DNA from 3 places in the Peribacillus sp. FSL R5-0717 genome. Region 1 is predicted to be linked to each of the others. Evidence: riboswitches for the same ligand, from Rfam matches in the RefSeq annotation. Region 1 holds a riboswitch; each other region holds the start of a gene.
The links. Region 1 has a riboswitch for S-adenosylmethionine ahead of mtnW (2,3-diketo-5-methylthiopentyl-1-phosphate enolase). Riboswitches for the same ligand answer to the same signal wherever they lie in the genome.
Positions count from the first base shown of each region.

Region 2: linked by a shared signal. The riboswitch ahead of NYE65_RS18020 (methionine biosynthesis PLP-dependent protein) and the one ahead of mtnW (2,3-diketo-5-methylthiopentyl-1-phosphate enolase) in region 1 are both predicted to bind S-adenosylmethionine.
Region 3: linked by a shared signal. The riboswitch ahead of NYE65_RS15335 (sugar ABC transporter substrate-binding protein) and the one ahead of mtnW (2,3-diketo-5-methylthiopentyl-1-phosphate enolase) in region 1 are both predicted to bind S-adenosylmethionine.

Region 1 is NZ_JBBOOF010000001.1:222,234-227,718, forward strand. It holds gene NYE65_RS01040 (cupin domain-containing protein) at 59-592, opposite strand; gene NYE65_RS01045 (methylthioribulose 1-phosphate dehydratase) at 617-1,246, opposite strand; gene NYE65_RS01050 (2-hydroxy-3-keto-5-methylthiopentenyl-1-phosphate phosphatase) at 1,243-1,902, opposite strand; gene mtnW (2,3-diketo-5-methylthiopentyl-1-phosphate enolase) at 1,909-3,141, opposite strand; SAM riboswitch class I at 3,250-3,403, opposite strand; gene NYE65_RS01060 (pyridoxal phosphate-dependent aminotransferase) at 3,522-4,694, opposite strand; gene NYE65_RS01065 (carbon-nitrogen family hydrolase) at 4,794-5,485, shown strand, end outside.
Region 2 is NZ_JBBOOF010000001.1:3,737,825-3,743,309, reverse strand. It holds gene NYE65_RS18035 (ABC transporter ATP-binding protein) at 1-788, shown strand, start outside; gene NYE65_RS18030 (hypothetical protein) at 846-1,088, opposite strand; gene fumC (class II fumarate hydratase) at 1,198-2,580, opposite strand; SAM riboswitch class I at 2,907-3,020, shown strand; gene NYE65_RS18020 (methionine biosynthesis PLP-dependent protein) at 3,107-4,219, shown strand; gene metC (cystathionine beta-lyase) at 4,216-5,397, shown strand; gene NYE65_RS18010 (type B 50S ribosomal protein L31) at 5,484-5,485, opposite strand, start outside.
Region 3 is NZ_JBBOOF010000001.1:3,154,463-3,159,947, reverse strand. It holds gene NYE65_RS15350 (winged helix-turn-helix transcriptional regulator) at 1-311, opposite strand, end outside; gene NYE65_RS15345 (ABC transporter permease) at 604-1,608, opposite strand; gene NYE65_RS15340 (sugar ABC transporter ATP-binding protein) at 1,610-3,112, opposite strand; gene NYE65_RS15335 (sugar ABC transporter substrate-binding protein) at 3,169-4,281, opposite strand; SAM riboswitch class I at 4,397-4,502, opposite strand; gene NYE65_RS15330 (GTPase domain-containing protein) at 4,597-5,485, opposite strand, start outside.

The DNA of each region.
Region 1 (5,485 bases):
GACTTCCCTTTTTTCTACAAATAAAAACCAGCCCGTAAGCTGGTTTTTCAACATTGATTCATGCTTGAACTTCGTCTTTTTCGTAAATCGGCACCCATCCCGCAGCTGTTACGAAAATCCGGACAGCAACAGTTTTCCTATCTTCCGCGAGCGTGAAATAATGTCTTGTTGATTCTGGTACACTAATAAGATCTCCTGGATTAAGCCGTACATCAAACCACTGTTTATCATTGCCTTCAATGGCAAAGATACTCGTTCCGCCAGCTATGAAACGCACTTCATCATCTTCGTGATGGTGTTCCTGCTTAAAGTTTTCAAGCATTTGATCCAAGTTCGGGTTTGCATCGGATAATGTGATGATATCATGGGCTTTATAGCCTCTTCTTTCAGAGATTTCCGCTATCTCTGATTGGAAAGTTACAAGGATTTCCTCCTTGTCAGCATCTGTTAGATCGTATTTTTCCACAAGATGGGCAGGTAATTTAGAAATGTCCCATTGCTCATAAATAACCCCTTGTGTTTCTAAAAAACCTTTTACCTGTTCACCGTTTTCAATAACCTCGTTTGTTTCATGGAATCTGATCGTCGCCATCATTCATTCCTCCTCTATGAGTATTTATCTTATAGAACCTGCAAACGCCTTTTGTTGATTAAGTAACAGTTGATATTGAAATAAAAATTCGCAGGCTTCAAGTATTCTTTTTGCCTCGAATCCGCTTTTGCCCCAAACCGTAATGCCATGATTGCGTATCAGCACAGCGCCAGAGTCTTCTTCGACATGCGGCTTGAACTTATCGGATAGCAGCGGTATGTCAGCGTGATTATATATGATTGGAATCCGAAGCTCCGAATCTTCATCCCACCGACCGGTCGCTTTAATGATTTCATGATTACGAAAGGAAACTTGGCCTTCATCTCCGTACAATTCCGATATCACATTATTTTCAACTGTATGGACATGGAGTACACAGTTCGCATTGGTTTTTCGGTAAATGTCTGTATGAAGTAAAGTTTCGGCCGATGGTCTTAGGTTCGTATCTTCAACTGGTTTTCCTTTTAAATCCACCAGTAAAAAGTCCGTAGCCGATTGCTTCCTTTTATCCTTACCGCTTGCGGTAATATAAAAGAAAGGGCTTTTGGGTTCGCGGATGGACAAATTCCCGCTAGTTCCCATAAACCAATCCCTTTCGGCCAGTTCAGCTTTAATATCTGCCAACTCCTGCCACTCTTTAGAATGAGTGTTCACGCTTTAACCACCTCCTGCTGCTTTATAATGTCAATTACATCAAAAAATGTTTCGAATCCTTGATGTGGAATTCCTTCCCTATCGCATTTTTCAAGCAGTATGTCACGGGCTATGACAAAATCGGCCTGTTTTGCCGCTTCAAAATCCGTCACTGAATCTCCAATAACGAGTTTAAAATCTTCCGGACCCGTAATTTTCCTCATAATGGATGGCTTGCAGCAACCGCAATCATTATTACATTGCTCATCACAAGCATGTGGCCACTCAATATAAATCTTTTCCTTATCAAAAAATGCATGGTTGCAATAAACGGACTCTGTTGGCAAGATATCATTCAAAAGGGGTGAAATGAAAAAATCCATGCCCCCGCTTACAATATATAAAGGGATATTGGCTTGTTTCGTATACTCAACGAATTCATAAAACCCTGGACGAATGCCGGCCGTTTTTCTTACATATTGGATGATGTCATCCTTCAAGCCACTATCAAGCAGGGAAAACATATCCCCAACTCCTGAAGATATACTGATTTTTTGCTGAAGGACACCGTCTTTCAACGCTTCCCATTCCGGAGGCGCAAATTTCTTCATAATTGAAATGATATTATCTGTGTTGGTGATCGTTCCGTCAAAATCACAAAAGATGATCGGTTTCATTATTTCTTATAGGCCTCCCCACAACACAAGAGCTTTTTTTAGGGTTTCTTCCTCAGCCGCCGCTTCAGAAAGTTCCTTTCCTGCCAGAACGGCTTCCACAGCAGAACGGAATGCCTTGGCACCGCCCTCTGCTCCGTCAGGGTGCCCGTGAATTCCGCCTCCGGCATTAATCACACTATCAAGCCCGAAATCCTTGATCAGGTCCGGAACCATGCCCGGATGAATGCCTGCAGAAGGAACAGGGAAGGCTTTTTTCCATGAAAGTTCATCTTTTGTCAGAGCTTCAGCAATCGCTAAGGTCTCCGTTTTTTCAAGTGCGACATTTCCATAAGGAGAAGGGAACAAAGATAAATCCGCGCCTGATAACCTTACTAATTTACCAAGCAATAATGGATAGCCGATACCATAAAATGATGAAGATGCCAATGCCCCGCTATATGCGGGGTGCGCCATGATCGGCAGCTTGATACGATCATGTTCACTCAAGGCCTGCAATACATCCAAACCATATGTATGAACGTTGAACAATAAAGCATCTGCCCCTGCTGCAGCCGCTTGCTCTGCCTTATCCAATAATTCAAAAGTTTTCCCTGATAGATTGACAGCATATAAAGTACGGTGGCCAGTGGTTTCATAGACTTCATTCAATATTCTTTTTCCCGTTTTTATTCTATCGAAAAATGGAGTCAGTTCCTGGTCGAAGAGGATCTCATCATCCTTAACCAGGTCGACACCTCCCAATGCTTGTTGCCTCAGTTGCTCATTATGAAATGTTAGGTCTCTTCCCAATACACCTTTAAAGATGCTCATCACCAAGGGCCGGTTAAATACGCCAAGCTTTTCCCTTATGCCTTCAATGCCAAATTGCGGCCCGGGAAAAGCTTTTTGAATATCACCGACAAAATCCAAGTCCATAAGTTTTATTTCACCGTCCAATGAAAGTTTGCCGAAGACCGTCGTAAGGATTGCAGGTAAATCATTGGAGAAATTCCTTGCCGGATAGGCAATTTTAATCAGCGAACGGTATACTTTCCGATTAAAGTAGCTGTTTGCCCTCTCTTCTTCAGATAGGGGTGTCACCGATACGACGCGTCCCTTATGTTTTTCCAGTTGTTTCTGTACCAAATGCGGCAAGTCCGTCCATGTCCCGACAGTCAGACCCAAGGCAATGCTCTCTGCTTTTTTCTCATGATTTCCAATAAAGTCATGAATTAAATAAGTAGCGACTATCTCGCTCATCTGATCACTCCTATAACACGTTAGTAAACTCTCTATGTCACTATTGGCCTGAGATGGTCTCAAAATGGCAAAAGCCCCTTCATAAAGAAGAGGCTTTAAAAAGCCATCTTCTTATCTCCCAGCCATCGGCTGCAAGAATTAGCACCGTGCCTTGTGGATTTCAAGAAAATCCGGCGAAAGGATTCCGCCCCATTTTACAATGGAATTACGGTCGGTTGCTGGGCTTCATCGGGCTAGTCCCTCCACCTGCTCAAAATAAGAAAACGCTGATATATAAGTTGCATCCAAGTATCGAAAGATTAAGAATTTATTTTGTATTCTGACAGGTAATTCCTACTTTGTCAATAAGTTTTAACTATTTAAAGGTGAACCTTATTGCATTAAAATAAGTTTAATGTCCGTATTCGTTCCACAGCCTCTTGCAGCCGTTCTTCCGAAGTCAGTAGCCCTACCCTGACATAACCTTCGCCAAATTCACCGAACCCATTCCCTGCGGCAACAGCTACATGGGCATGCGTTAATAAATAGTCCGCAAAACTCTCGGACGTAAAACCTTCAGGTACCTTGAGCCAGGCAAAAAACGATGCCGCTGGAGCTTTGACTTCCCATCCGATGGACCTCAATCCCTCAATGAAAACATTCCTTCGCCCCTCGTACATTTGCACTAACTGCTCTACACAGGTCTGTGAGTCAAGCAAAGCGCTTGCCGCAGCTTCTTGTATCGCCGGGAAAAGACTCACATAAAGATGGTCTTGTAATAGTTCAAGAGCTTCTATTACACTCTTATTGCCCACTGCGAAGCCGACTCTCCACCCTGCCATATTGTATGTTTTCGATAGAGTGTATATTTCAACTCCTACATCCTTTGCACCCTCCGCCTGGAGAAAGCTTATCGGTTTTTTTCCATCGAATCCTATCGCCCCATAGGCGAAATCATGGACCACACAAATTGAATGTTCTTTTGCAAAGGAGACGGTTTCATCAAAGAAACTTTCAGTTGCAGAAGCGCCTGTGGGATTATTCGGATAATTCAAGAACATCATTTTGGCTTTATCAAGAACTTCTTTATGTATGTCATCGTATTTCGGAAGAAAATCATTTTCTTCTGTCAAGGGCATCAGTTCGGTCTTTGCCTGGGCTAAAACAACACCGGAAAGATAATCCGGATAGCCGGGATCTGGAACAAGGATTGTATCACCTGGATTCAATAAACACTGCGGAAGTTCGACAAGACCTGCCTTTCCCCCGAAGAGAATTGCCACTTCACTATTCGGATCCAGCTTGACACCGTATTCTCGTTCATAAAAGACGGCAGCAGCATCTTTTAAATATTGATGTCCCCGGAATGGCGAATATTTATGATTAATCGGATTTTCAGCGGCAGTTTGCAAACTTTTGACGATATGCTCCGGCGTCGGCTGATCAGGGTTTCCCTGACCTAAATTAATGACATCATGTCCTTGCTCCGTGATTGCATTGACTTTTGCGACCAGTGAAGCAAAAAACTGCTTAGGCAGGTCCTGAAGCAGTCCGGATTTTTCGAATTGCACCATTTATACACCTTCTCTGAAATTTCTTGAAATTCTAGTCACAAATGATATATGTTTATCGTAGTCTTGTAAAGCATTTTTTACATGTGGGGGGTTTAAACGATGAAGTGGAAAATAGCTTGTATTCAAATGGATATAGCTTTCGGGCAACCAGATGTCAATTTTCAGGTTGCAGAACAATGGATGGAAAAAGCAGCTCGGTCCGAACCCGATATCGTCATATTACCAGAGCTTTGGACAACCGGATACGACTTGACCAGGCTGAATGAGATTGCTGATCAAGAGGCAGAAAAAACGATTGAATTTCTTAAAACACAGGCACAGAAACACCAGATTCACATCATCGGCGGTTCCATTGCGAAAAAAACAAGCAAGGGAATCTATAACACCATGATCATCATCGATAAACACGGAAAGCTCATTAAAGAATATGATAAGCTTCACTTATTTCAATTAATGGATGAACATCATTTCCTGCAGCCAGGTGAAAAAGATGGTTTATTTACCCTTGATGAAAAAATATGTGCCGGCTTCGTTTGTTATGACATTCGTTTCCCTGAATGGCAGCGAGCCCATACCGTTCAAGGCGCGGAAGTTCTTTTCGTTACGGCTGAATGGCCAAAGCCGAGACTCGATCACTGGAGAGCCTTATTGATAAGCCGTGCCATCGAGAACCAAGCCTATGTTGTAGCCGTTAATCGTACAGGTTCGGATGTCAATAATATATTTGCGGGCCATTCCTTGATTATTGATCCATGGGGGAATATCATAAGTGAAGCCGGAGAAGGAAACGA
Region 2 (5,485 bases), 3.5 Mb from region 1:
GGATTCTCGGACTTGAAGAGCTGCTAAACAGGAAACCTAAAGCGCTTTCAGGTGGTCAGCGCCAGCGTGTTGCACTTGGCCGTGCAATTGTAAGGGACGCAAAAGTTTTCTTGATGGATGAGCCATTATCCAATCTCGATGCAAAACTGCGGGTTCAAATGCGCGCGGAAATAGCTAAACTGCATAAACGGCTCGACACCACAACGATATATGTCACACATGACCAAACAGAGGCAATGACCATGGCGACACGTCTTGTTGTAATGAAAGATGGTATCATCCAACAGGTCGGTGCTCCAAAGGATGTTTATGAGAAACCAATAAACGTGTTTGTCGGCGGCTTTATCGGATCGCCTGCCATGAACTTCTTTTCCGGAACATTAAAAGAAGGCACAATCAAAATAGGCGAACAAACCCTTGAAATACCTGAATTTAAGATGAAAATGCTACGTGATCAAGGATATGTCGGAAAAGAAGTAATCCTTGGAATCCGTCCGGAAGATTTCCATAATGAAGGAGCTTATTTCACGGAGTCCTCTAACACTACATTCACGACCCAAATTGATGTAGCCGAACTCATGGGCGCGGAGATCATGCTCTACTCCACTTTAGAGGGGCAGGACTTCGTTGCAAGGGTCGATGCCAATAACATTATCCAGGCAGGCGAAAAGATCGAACTTGCCCTCGACATGAATAAAGCGCACTTTTTTGATAAAGGGACCGAACATCGCATTTTAGTTGAAGAAGATGAACAGATGCAGGAAAGCATGAAGTTATCTGCCAATTAAACATGAAAAGACCCATTCATTATGGGTCTTTTTACGTTTATTAAAATAAAGGGCGATTCATTCCTGGACCAATACCACTTCATCATGTCCGCATTCAGGGCATTTCATGAGATGGGGGCATTGCCCTTTTTGAAGGGATTGAGGGTATCCGTCGTTTTCTTTAAGTATGTCGATATCCATATAAGCACTGTAATCATCAGCATAATCCATGAATTTCCCTTTATCCTCAAGTTCGCTGCCGCATTCCGGGCAATCCACATGAATTTTTCTTAGACCGTTGCAAAGCGGGCATATAGACATTGTTTTTCCTCCTGTTCCAGATACTTATGATTTCAGTATTTGTCGATTCCAGTATTTTAACACATGGAAACACCCTCCCTAATGCTAGAGGGAGGGTGTTTCCATCCAATTATTTATTAACCATGTTAGCAGGATCGACCCATGCTTTGAATTCATCTTCCGTCAGGAACTCCAGTTTCAATGCCGCTTCTTTTAACGTGGAGTTGTCCTTGAAGGCAGTTTTGGCGATCTTGGCTGCTTTTTCATAACCGATATGCGGGTTCAATGCTGTTACCAGCATAAGGGAACGCTCTACATTTTCTTTGATCTTATCTTCATTTGCAGTGATGCCAACCGCACAATTATCGTTGAAGGAATGAATGCCTTCCGTCAATAATTTGACCGTTTGCAGGAAGTTATAGATGATGACTGGTTTGAATACATTCAATTCAAAGTTACCTTGGCTTGCTGCAAAGCCAATTGTAGCATCGTTACCCACGATTTGTGTCGCAATCATGGTAAGCGCTTCACTTTGGGTCGGATTGACTTTACCTGGCATGATGGAGCTGCCTGGCTCGTTTTCCGGAATGGCAATTTCTCCGATTCCGCTTCTCGGTCCACTTGCAAGCCATCTGACATCGTTCGCAATTTTCATTAAATCTGCCGCCAATGCTTTCAAAGCACCGTGTGCGTAGACGATTTCGTTATGGCTAGTCAATGCATGGAATTTATTATCAGATGTGACAAAAGGATATCCTGTATCCGCTGCAATTTGTTTGGCAGAAAGTCCCGGGAATTCTTTCTTTGTATTGATTCCGGTTCCTACAGCCGTTCCGCCTAGAGCAAGGTTCAATAGTTTTTGGCTGCTTTCCTCAATCATCGCCAAGTCTTTATCGAGCATCGCTTTCCAACCGGAAATTTCTTGTCCTAATGTTAAGGGTGTAGCATCTTGAAGATGTGTCCGGCCGATTTTCACGACATCCCAAAATTCTTTTTCTTTTGTATCGAATGTATCACGAAGTGCTTTGATGGCAGGAACCAATTTTTCTGCGACTTCCATAAAGGCTGCAATATGCATGGCAGTCGGGAAAGTATCATTTGAGCTTTGTGCCTTGTTAACATCATCATTCGGGTGAAGGATTTCCGATTCACCATTTTCTTTTAACCATTCATTCCCTTTGTTAGCGACCACTTCATTCACATTCATATTACTTTGCGTACCGCTTCCCGTTTGCCAAACTACAAGCGGGAAATGTTCATCAAGCGTACCTTCAAGGATTTCGCCGCAAATCTTGACGATGGCGTTCTTTTTAACTTCGGAAAGATCGCCAAGATCATAGTTCACCTTTGCAGCAGCTTGTTTAACGTATGCAAATGCACGAACCAATTCAATCGGCATTTTTTCGTTACCGATTTTGAAATTGTTACGGCTTCTCTCAGTTTGTGCTCCCCAATATTTATCAGCAGGAACTTTCACTTCACCCATCGTATCACGTTCGATTCTGTATTCCATGTGTTCTCCTCCTAAGTTTGCACTATTCATTGAAAAATTTTTGCATATGAAATGAATAATGTCGGATTATTCTTTCTCTCCATACATTGTACAAACTTTATTATTTTAAAGCAAAAATATCCCGCTGACCCTTTCCATATTTCTGAAAAATCCTAGGCCATTCATATTTAGATGAAAATTTGGATATTCTTTTTTGACACATAAAGTGTAGGCACCGCTAGGCTTCAATTGACCTGGCCATGAACACCAACACATCATCACCCCCAAAATGTCCTTGACAGTGTTTTGTATATATAGTAAATTCAAAAGAAATTGAATAATCTAAACTCTTATCGAGAGAGGTAGAGGGAATGGCCCGATGACACCTCAGCAACCTTCATTTGTTTCAAACCAATGAAAAGGTGCTAATTCCACAAGTTTATGAACTTGGAAGATAAGAAGAATGACTCGTCCCTACTTAATCAAAGTCTTCTTCTTAAAGAAGACTTTTTTTTATTTTATTTAACTCAAAGGAGCAGTGAAAACCATGTATAAACCTGAAACATATCTTGCTCAATTAGGAAATCGCAGTGAAACGGCGACAGGAACAGTCAATCCGCCGGTATACTTTTCAACAGCTTTTCGCCACGAAGGAATCGGTCAATCGACGGGATTCGACTATACAAGGACAGGTAACCCTACCCGCCAGCTATTGGAGCGATCCATCGCCGATCTGGAAAAAGGAGACCAAGGCTATGCCTGCAGTTCAGGAATGGCCGCCATCTCCACTATACTCGCCCTTTTTAAATCCGGGGATGCGTGGATTGTCAGTGAAGATCTTTATGGCGGTACATATCGGCTGTTAGAACAAGGTTTTAAAAAATGGGGATTGCAGTGTGACTATGTAAACACTTGTTGTTTGGAGGATATCGAAAAAGCCATCACTCCTCACACGAAAGCCATCTTCATCGAAACTCCCACTAACCCTCTTATGCAGCAAACGGATATTAGCGCCGTTGCCGCATTGGCTAAACGATATAATTTATTGCTAATCGTTGATAACACTTTTTACACGCCTCTTATTCAACAACCCATCTTGCTTGGAGCTGATATTGTGATCCACAGTGCAACCAAGTATCTCGGTGGTCATAATGATGTGCTCGCCGGACTGATCGTTGCTAGCGGCGCTGAATTATGTGATGCACTTGCCTTCCATCATAATGGCACTGGAGCTGTCTTGAGCCCATTTGATTCTTGGCTGTTGATGCGCGGAATGAAAACCCTGGCATTGCGGATGGAGCGGCATGAAAAGAATGCCAAGATACTTGTAGATTACTTATCGGAGCATGATTGTGTTACGGACGTATTGTATCCAGGCCGAGGCGGCATGATTTCTTTCCGCATCATTGATGAAGCGGCGGTCAACCCATTTTTACAATCGCTCTCATTAATTTCCTTTGCAGAAAGCCTGGGAGGGGTTGAAAGCTTCATCACCTATCCTGCCACACAAACACATGCCGATATACCGCTTGAGGTCAGAACGGCAAACGGTGTTTGTAATCGACTGCTCCGCTTCTCCGTTGGCATCGAGGATAGCGACGATTTGATTGGTGACTTGCAGCAAGCATTCGCACATGTAAAAAGGGAGGCACTACGATGACAGATCATGATTTTAGCTTTGAAACAAAATTACTTCATAATCAACATAAATTCGATCCGGCAACGGGCGGTGTGAGCGTCCCCATCCAGCATGCATCGACTTTCCATCAATCCGATGTCGATCAATTCGGCAAATATGACTACAGCAGAAGCGGGAACCCAACCCGCGAGGCACTTGAAGACATCATTGCCGAACTTGAGGAAGGCACTCACGGCTTTGCCTTTTCATCAGGTATGGCTGCCATTTCAACAGCCTTCCTGCTATTGTCTGCCGGGGATCATATCGTCATTTCCGAAGATGTGTATGGCGGAACGTTCAGGATGGTCACAAGCGTTTTGAACCGTTTCAATATTGAGCATACCTTCGTTGACATGACGGACCTTGAAAGTGTCAAAGCGGCGGTTCAGCCAAATACCAGGGCCATATACATTGAAACGCCTTCAAATCCTTTACTTAAAGTGACCGATATTCAAGCTATATGTGATATCGCAAAAAAAGCCGGTGCCTTAAGCTTTGTTGATAATACATTCTTGACGCCCGCATTGCAAAAACCGCTGAATTTGGGCGCTGATGTTGTCCTTCATAGCGCGACGAAGTTTTTATCCGGACATAGTGATGTGGTAGCTGGGCTTGCGGTCGTGAAAGATCCGGAATTGGCGGCAAGACTCGGTTCGCTTCAAAACTCCTTTGGAGCGGTCCTTGGTGTTCAGGATGCCTGGCTCGTAATGAGAGGCTTGAAAACCTTGTCAGTTAGAATGGAACATTCACAAAAAGGGGCCGAAAAGATTGCAGCCTACTTAAAGGAGCAGCCCTTGGTGAAAAAAGTGTATTATCCCGGCCTAGCCGATCATCCACAGCACGCCATCCAGAAAGGCCAGTCACTCGGAGCAGGGGCGGTCCTTTCATTTGAATTGGAAAGTGAGGAAATCTTCCGTTCCTTCGTGAACACTGTCGAGCTCCCTGTTTTTGCCGTAAGCCTGGGAGCGGTAGAATCCATATTATCCTACCCGGCCAAAATGTCCCATGCGGCCATGCCTGCTGATGAAAGGGAAAAGCGAGGCATCACGAATAGCTTGCTCCGCCTCTCTGTCGGACTGGAAAATCCGGACGATTTAATCAAGGACTTCGAAGCTGCCCTCGTCAATATTGCCAAAGGGGAAGCAATTGCTGCAAAATGATTAAAGTAGTGGGTGCCTCATATTTATGGGCACCTTTTTTATTCCATCAATAAAAGAAGACCATCGATTTCCCGATGGCCTAACTCTC
Region 3 (5,485 bases), 2.9 Mb from region 1:
TCGCACATCATATTTAACAATGGGATGAGAGATAGACCACGTTCAGATAATGAATATTCTACTTTTGGAGGTATTTGGGGAAATTCCTTGCGTATGATAAGGCCGTCTGCCTCCAACTCTTTTAACATGATGCTTAGCGTTTTAAAGGAAATGGTACCGATACTTCGCTTCAGTTGATTATGACGCATGACCTTATTTTCAGACAGCCAATACATTATGATCATTTTATATTTGCCGCCTATCAAGGACAGCGTATATCCAAAGCCAGTTTCATTCGGTTTCACACCTGCCGGAACACAGGTTTCGCGCATAAGTTTACACTCTCCTTTAGAAAAGTATATGATATGAATGTTCATACTTTACAATAGATCATTATCAATCTTATTAAAAGGTAAATAAGGTTCCTATAAAAATTACAATTGCGGTCAATCTTTATACTCCGACAATGAGGGTTCAAAAAGTGCTCCTGCCACCATTTTAGCGTAAGTAAAATGATGACGATCTCCTTAACCCATCCCTTTTTAAAAAGGAAAAATCCTGTTGCATTACAACAGGATTTTTTCATATTTTTGGATTTTTGTAGAGTAAAGTAACGAATTCATTTTAATGTTTTTGCTTGTAATAGGTTACAGCGAGTGCAAGGGCCAGCACTGTTCCTTTGACGATATCCATCGCATAATACGGAACGGACATCATGATGAGCCCATTTTGTAGGATTCCGATCAGGACTGCACCGATGAAGGTTCCAAAGGCATTCGGTTTTCCCGCTCCTAAAACGGAGGAACCAATGAAGGCTGCCGCGACGGCATCCATTAAATAGGGTGATCCTGAATTGATTTCCGATGTCATGACCCTTGAAGCAAGGACAATTCCCCCGATTGCAGCAAATAGAGCTGAAAGCAGATAGGCAAGTATTTTGTATTTATTAACCAATATCCCGGAAAGTCTCGCCGCTTCCTTATTCCCCCCAATAATGTACATATAACGACCGTGCTTCGTATAAGTCAAAAAGATATGGGTCGCTATCACAATGACGGCCATGATCAGGATTATCCACGGTACCTGGCCTATTTTGGCGAAAAACGGGCTGATCAGTCCTGTTGCGAACGTCCCGTCTGGCATGACCATATTTTGCGAAACCGTGGCCCCTTTTGTATAGGTAAGGGCAATTCCCTGGATAATGAACATGGTAGCCAAAGTCATCAGCATGTCGGGAATTCTCAATTTAACGATCATGAATGAATTCAAAGCCCCTACGAAAAGTGAGGCACCGACCGCAGCTAATATGGCGATGAATGTGTCCTGAGAAAACCAGACAAACATCGAGATGACGATGGCATTGGCCAATGATGCGACGGAGCCGACGGAAAGGTCGAAGCCATCCACGGTCAGTGATATCGTAATGCCGATCGCAATGATGGTCACGATTGAAATGGAACGCAGGATGTTTATCAGGTTAGAAGTTTGGATGAAAGATGGATTGGATACGGCGAAAATTCCAATCAGAATGATAATCGTCAATATTGTGCCGTATTTATAGAAAAAGTCGAATAGTTCCACCTTTTTCTTCGCTTTCGCTGTCTGTGTAACAGGAATGGGTATGCTCATCCTATTTACCTCCTGTTGAATAGAATAGTAGTTCTTCTTCATTCGTTTTGCTTGTTTCTAATTCGATGACAGTGCTCCCGTCATATAACACATAAGTCCGGTTGGTAATGCCAATGATTTCGGAAAGCTCGGAGGATGCATAAATGATTGCTTTTCCATTCCTTGCAAGCTCTGCAATCAATTCGAATATATCCTTCTTGGCTCCGACATCGACCCCTTTCGTTGGTTCATCGAATATGTATACATCCGCATCTGCCATAAGCCATTTTCCAATGGCAACTTTTTGCTGGTTACCACCGGATAGGTTTTCAACCTTCACTTCCCCTGAAGGAGTTTTAATGCCGAGACTTGCGATCATTTCCTTCGCCTTTTCCTTTTCCGCCTTACGATCGACGACACTGAATCTTTTGCAGAATTTGCCGAGACTGGCTGCAGTCAAGTTTGCCGAGACTGATTCCTGTACAAGGACCCCTTCTTTCCTGCGTTCCTCAGGTACAAGTGCCAGCCCGCTTTTTACTGCTTCATGCGGTGATTTCAGAGAAAGCTTTCGACCATTCAGGATGACTTCACCCGCTGTGATGGACGTATGACCGAAAAGGGTTTTACACAGCTCCGTTTTCCCAGCCCCGACCAACCCAGCCAAGCCGATTATCTCGCCTGCTTTAATATTCAGACTGACATTCTTAACTTTCTCGGCATCTGACAATCCGTTCACTTCCAGAATTACGTCTCCAATCGAAGCATTCACTTCAGGAAATTGTTCATCCATAGTTTTCCCAAGCATGTTCTCTACCACTTCGGCACGGGTTATGTCCTCGATTTTTCGACAAGTGACACGCTCCCCATTCCTCATGATCGTAATTTCCTCACAGATTTCAAAAATCTCAGGCAGACGATGTGAAATGAAAATGATTGCCACGCCTTTTTGCTTTAATTCATTTACAATACGAAAAAGTTCCGTCGTCTCCGTATGACTTAACGGAGCAGTTGGCTCGTCGAGAATCAAGAATTTGCATTCTGTCGAAACCGCTCTTGCTATCAGGACCATCTGTTTTTCAGCCAAGGTCAGGTCTCTAAGCAACTTTTTCGAAGGGACATGAATTTTCATATCTTCAAGAATAGAAGTGGCTTTGTTGTGCAGTTCTTTCCAATGTACCCTTTGTTTTTTTCCCATGTTTTGGACCATATCATTCAACATTACATTTTCCCCAACTGTTAAATAAGGGATGAGGGCGGTATCCACTTCCTGATGAACTATTTGAATGCCCTGTTCCTGAGCAGCTTTTGGCGAGCGGATATCCCGCTTCATCCCATCAATAAAAATGTCACCTGAATAATGAACATGGGCTCCCGATAAAACTTTCATTAACGTCGATTTCCCTGCCCCGTTTGCACCGACCAATGCGTGGGCTGTTCCTGATTGTACGGAAAAATCAACATCACTCAGCGCCTTCACCCCCGGAAATTCAATTGAAATTTTCCTCATTTCTAGTTGCTTGCCCATGTCCATTCCCCCTTATAGAACAGACACTCCCTTCGCTGGAAAGAGAGTGTCTCTTTTTATTTTTTATAATGATCTTTCAAAACCTTCATCCAATCTTCTTCAAATTCCGTCGATACACCCCAGCCATCGACAATATCAGACAGGTTTGCCATGTTCACCGCTTCTTTTGAAGCTTGGATTTGCTTTTGCGAAATGAGTGATGCCTCCAAATCATATGTTTGCGGTGTTTCTTCACCCGCTAATTTTTTAGCCAATATCCTCATATTCACTGCACCGATCAACTTGGGATCGACTGCTGCCGTGTAGGACCATGAGCTATCAGCAGATTGGATTTCCTGGAGATCTGCATTCGAAACATCAATTCCATATATCTTCACTTCATTGCGGCCCGCTTCTTTAATCGCCCGGGCTGCACCGATAGCAAAGGCATCCCATGTTGCGAAAATGGCATCCAATTTACCTTTAGGGTATTTATTCAGCATTGCGGCTACAGCATTTTGTGTCTGAACCGAAGTATCAGCGGATGCCACTCCGAATCTTTCGACTTCTTTAATCCCGGGATTTTCTTTTAGTTTTTCCTGATAGACTGCATTTCTTCTTACCATTGGAGGAAAACCATCCACCCAAAGATATGCAATTGCCGCTTCACCTTTCTGTTCTTTTATCAGTTTATCGAAAGCCAGTGTTGCCAGCGCTTCATCATCTTGTGAAGTTAATGTCACGCCCTCTATTTTAGATAGATCGCTTATTGAATCGAATGTGACAACGCTTTTACCTGCATCAACCAACTTCTGAACGTCATTTACAGTTGCGGCATCATCACCATGTGAAATGATATAGCCGTCGTAATCTTCCTCCAAAGCCTGTGCTATTGCATCATGGAATTTAGCCGTATCACCATTGGCTGTGTACGTATCGACTTGAAACCCCAGTGCTTCTCCTTCTTCTTTCGCCCCCGCCAGGTATTGGGCAGTATGATCATCACCGCCAATTTTACGGATCACTTTGATTTTGGCTCCATCGCCATCAGCAAATCTCTCCGGGACATTTTCAAATGATACTTTTTCTTCTTTCTTCGATTCTGTGGAACTCTGCCCTGCAGAGCAACCCGTTAAAAGCAAAGCCGAAGCGATGGCAGAAATGAATATCCCTTTAATAGACCTTCTCATCTTGTTCCCCTCCATGTTTTCTAATTAGTCTTATCAGTTAAGTCGGTGTAAATCCCAAAATAAAAACCTCTCTAATATAGAGAGGTTTAATCGGCTGTTTTGCAGACTTGTCCCTCTCTTATCTGTCAAAACATTTCTGTTTTGCAGGATTTAGCACCAATTCCTAATGGAACGGTTGCTGGGCATCTTAGGGCCAGTCCCTCCGCCACTCTTGATAAGAGATATATTGTGTTACGTTTTCGTAATTATCACTTTATAGGGATATAGTCGTAAAGTCAATAGATTTTTGAATATTTGAAATGTTTCCTGTTATTTTTATTTTCTTTGAAGCTGGGCTAGACGCTTTTTCTCGATTTTTTCAAGCCTCTCCAACTGCCTTAATTTCACTTCGAACAACGTGATCGGATCACGGTAAACCTCAGGATTTTCTTTCATATGCTCCAATGCAGCCTGGTAGTCTTTTATTTCAGTCTGCGTCTGCTCTATCGTTTTTTGAAGTAAGGCAAATGAACTGCGATAGAAAAGTGAGATGTCCCGATCCAATGATTTTTCAAACAATCCAAATTGGGTTAGGAAACGTTCCGTGATCATTTCGGCAACATCCAGGTAATCTTCACTTTCCAGGTATTTCTTGTAACGATTGTACATATTGGCCTTATTTTGCGGTATCGCCCCAAATAGCTTCCCTGCTCCTTTAAGCAGCAATTGTGATGGAGTCCTGCGCAAAAGGATATTAACGTTTTCGATGCGGATACTGCTTGTCATCCGGTCGGCATCACGGCGCCAGTCATCCAATACCCTGAAGTCACCTGCCAGTGTAATCCGTTCTTCTTTGTATAATTCATTGAATCCGGCACTCATCTCATCCATGAACTGCTGGCTTTGTGAGAACTCCATTTGAGAACTGGCAATCCAGTCTTGAAGAGAACGGTAATATTGAGGCATGATCTTGTCAGAAATGAAGTTTTGAATCCGCTCATTCATTTCCTGGTTTAACTGTACATGGACCTGACTGAAATCACTGCTTTCCGTTAACGATTTAGAGCAATCCCTCAGTAATTCAGGAATTTTTGAATAAAGCTGACTTTTCACTTCGTCCTTAAGCGAACGATACGACCTTATGATATTTTCACTTTTTTCTTTTTCCAGATCAGCCAGTTGATTGACCGCTCCATTCAGTTTGACTTCCATCTGCTCATTCCAA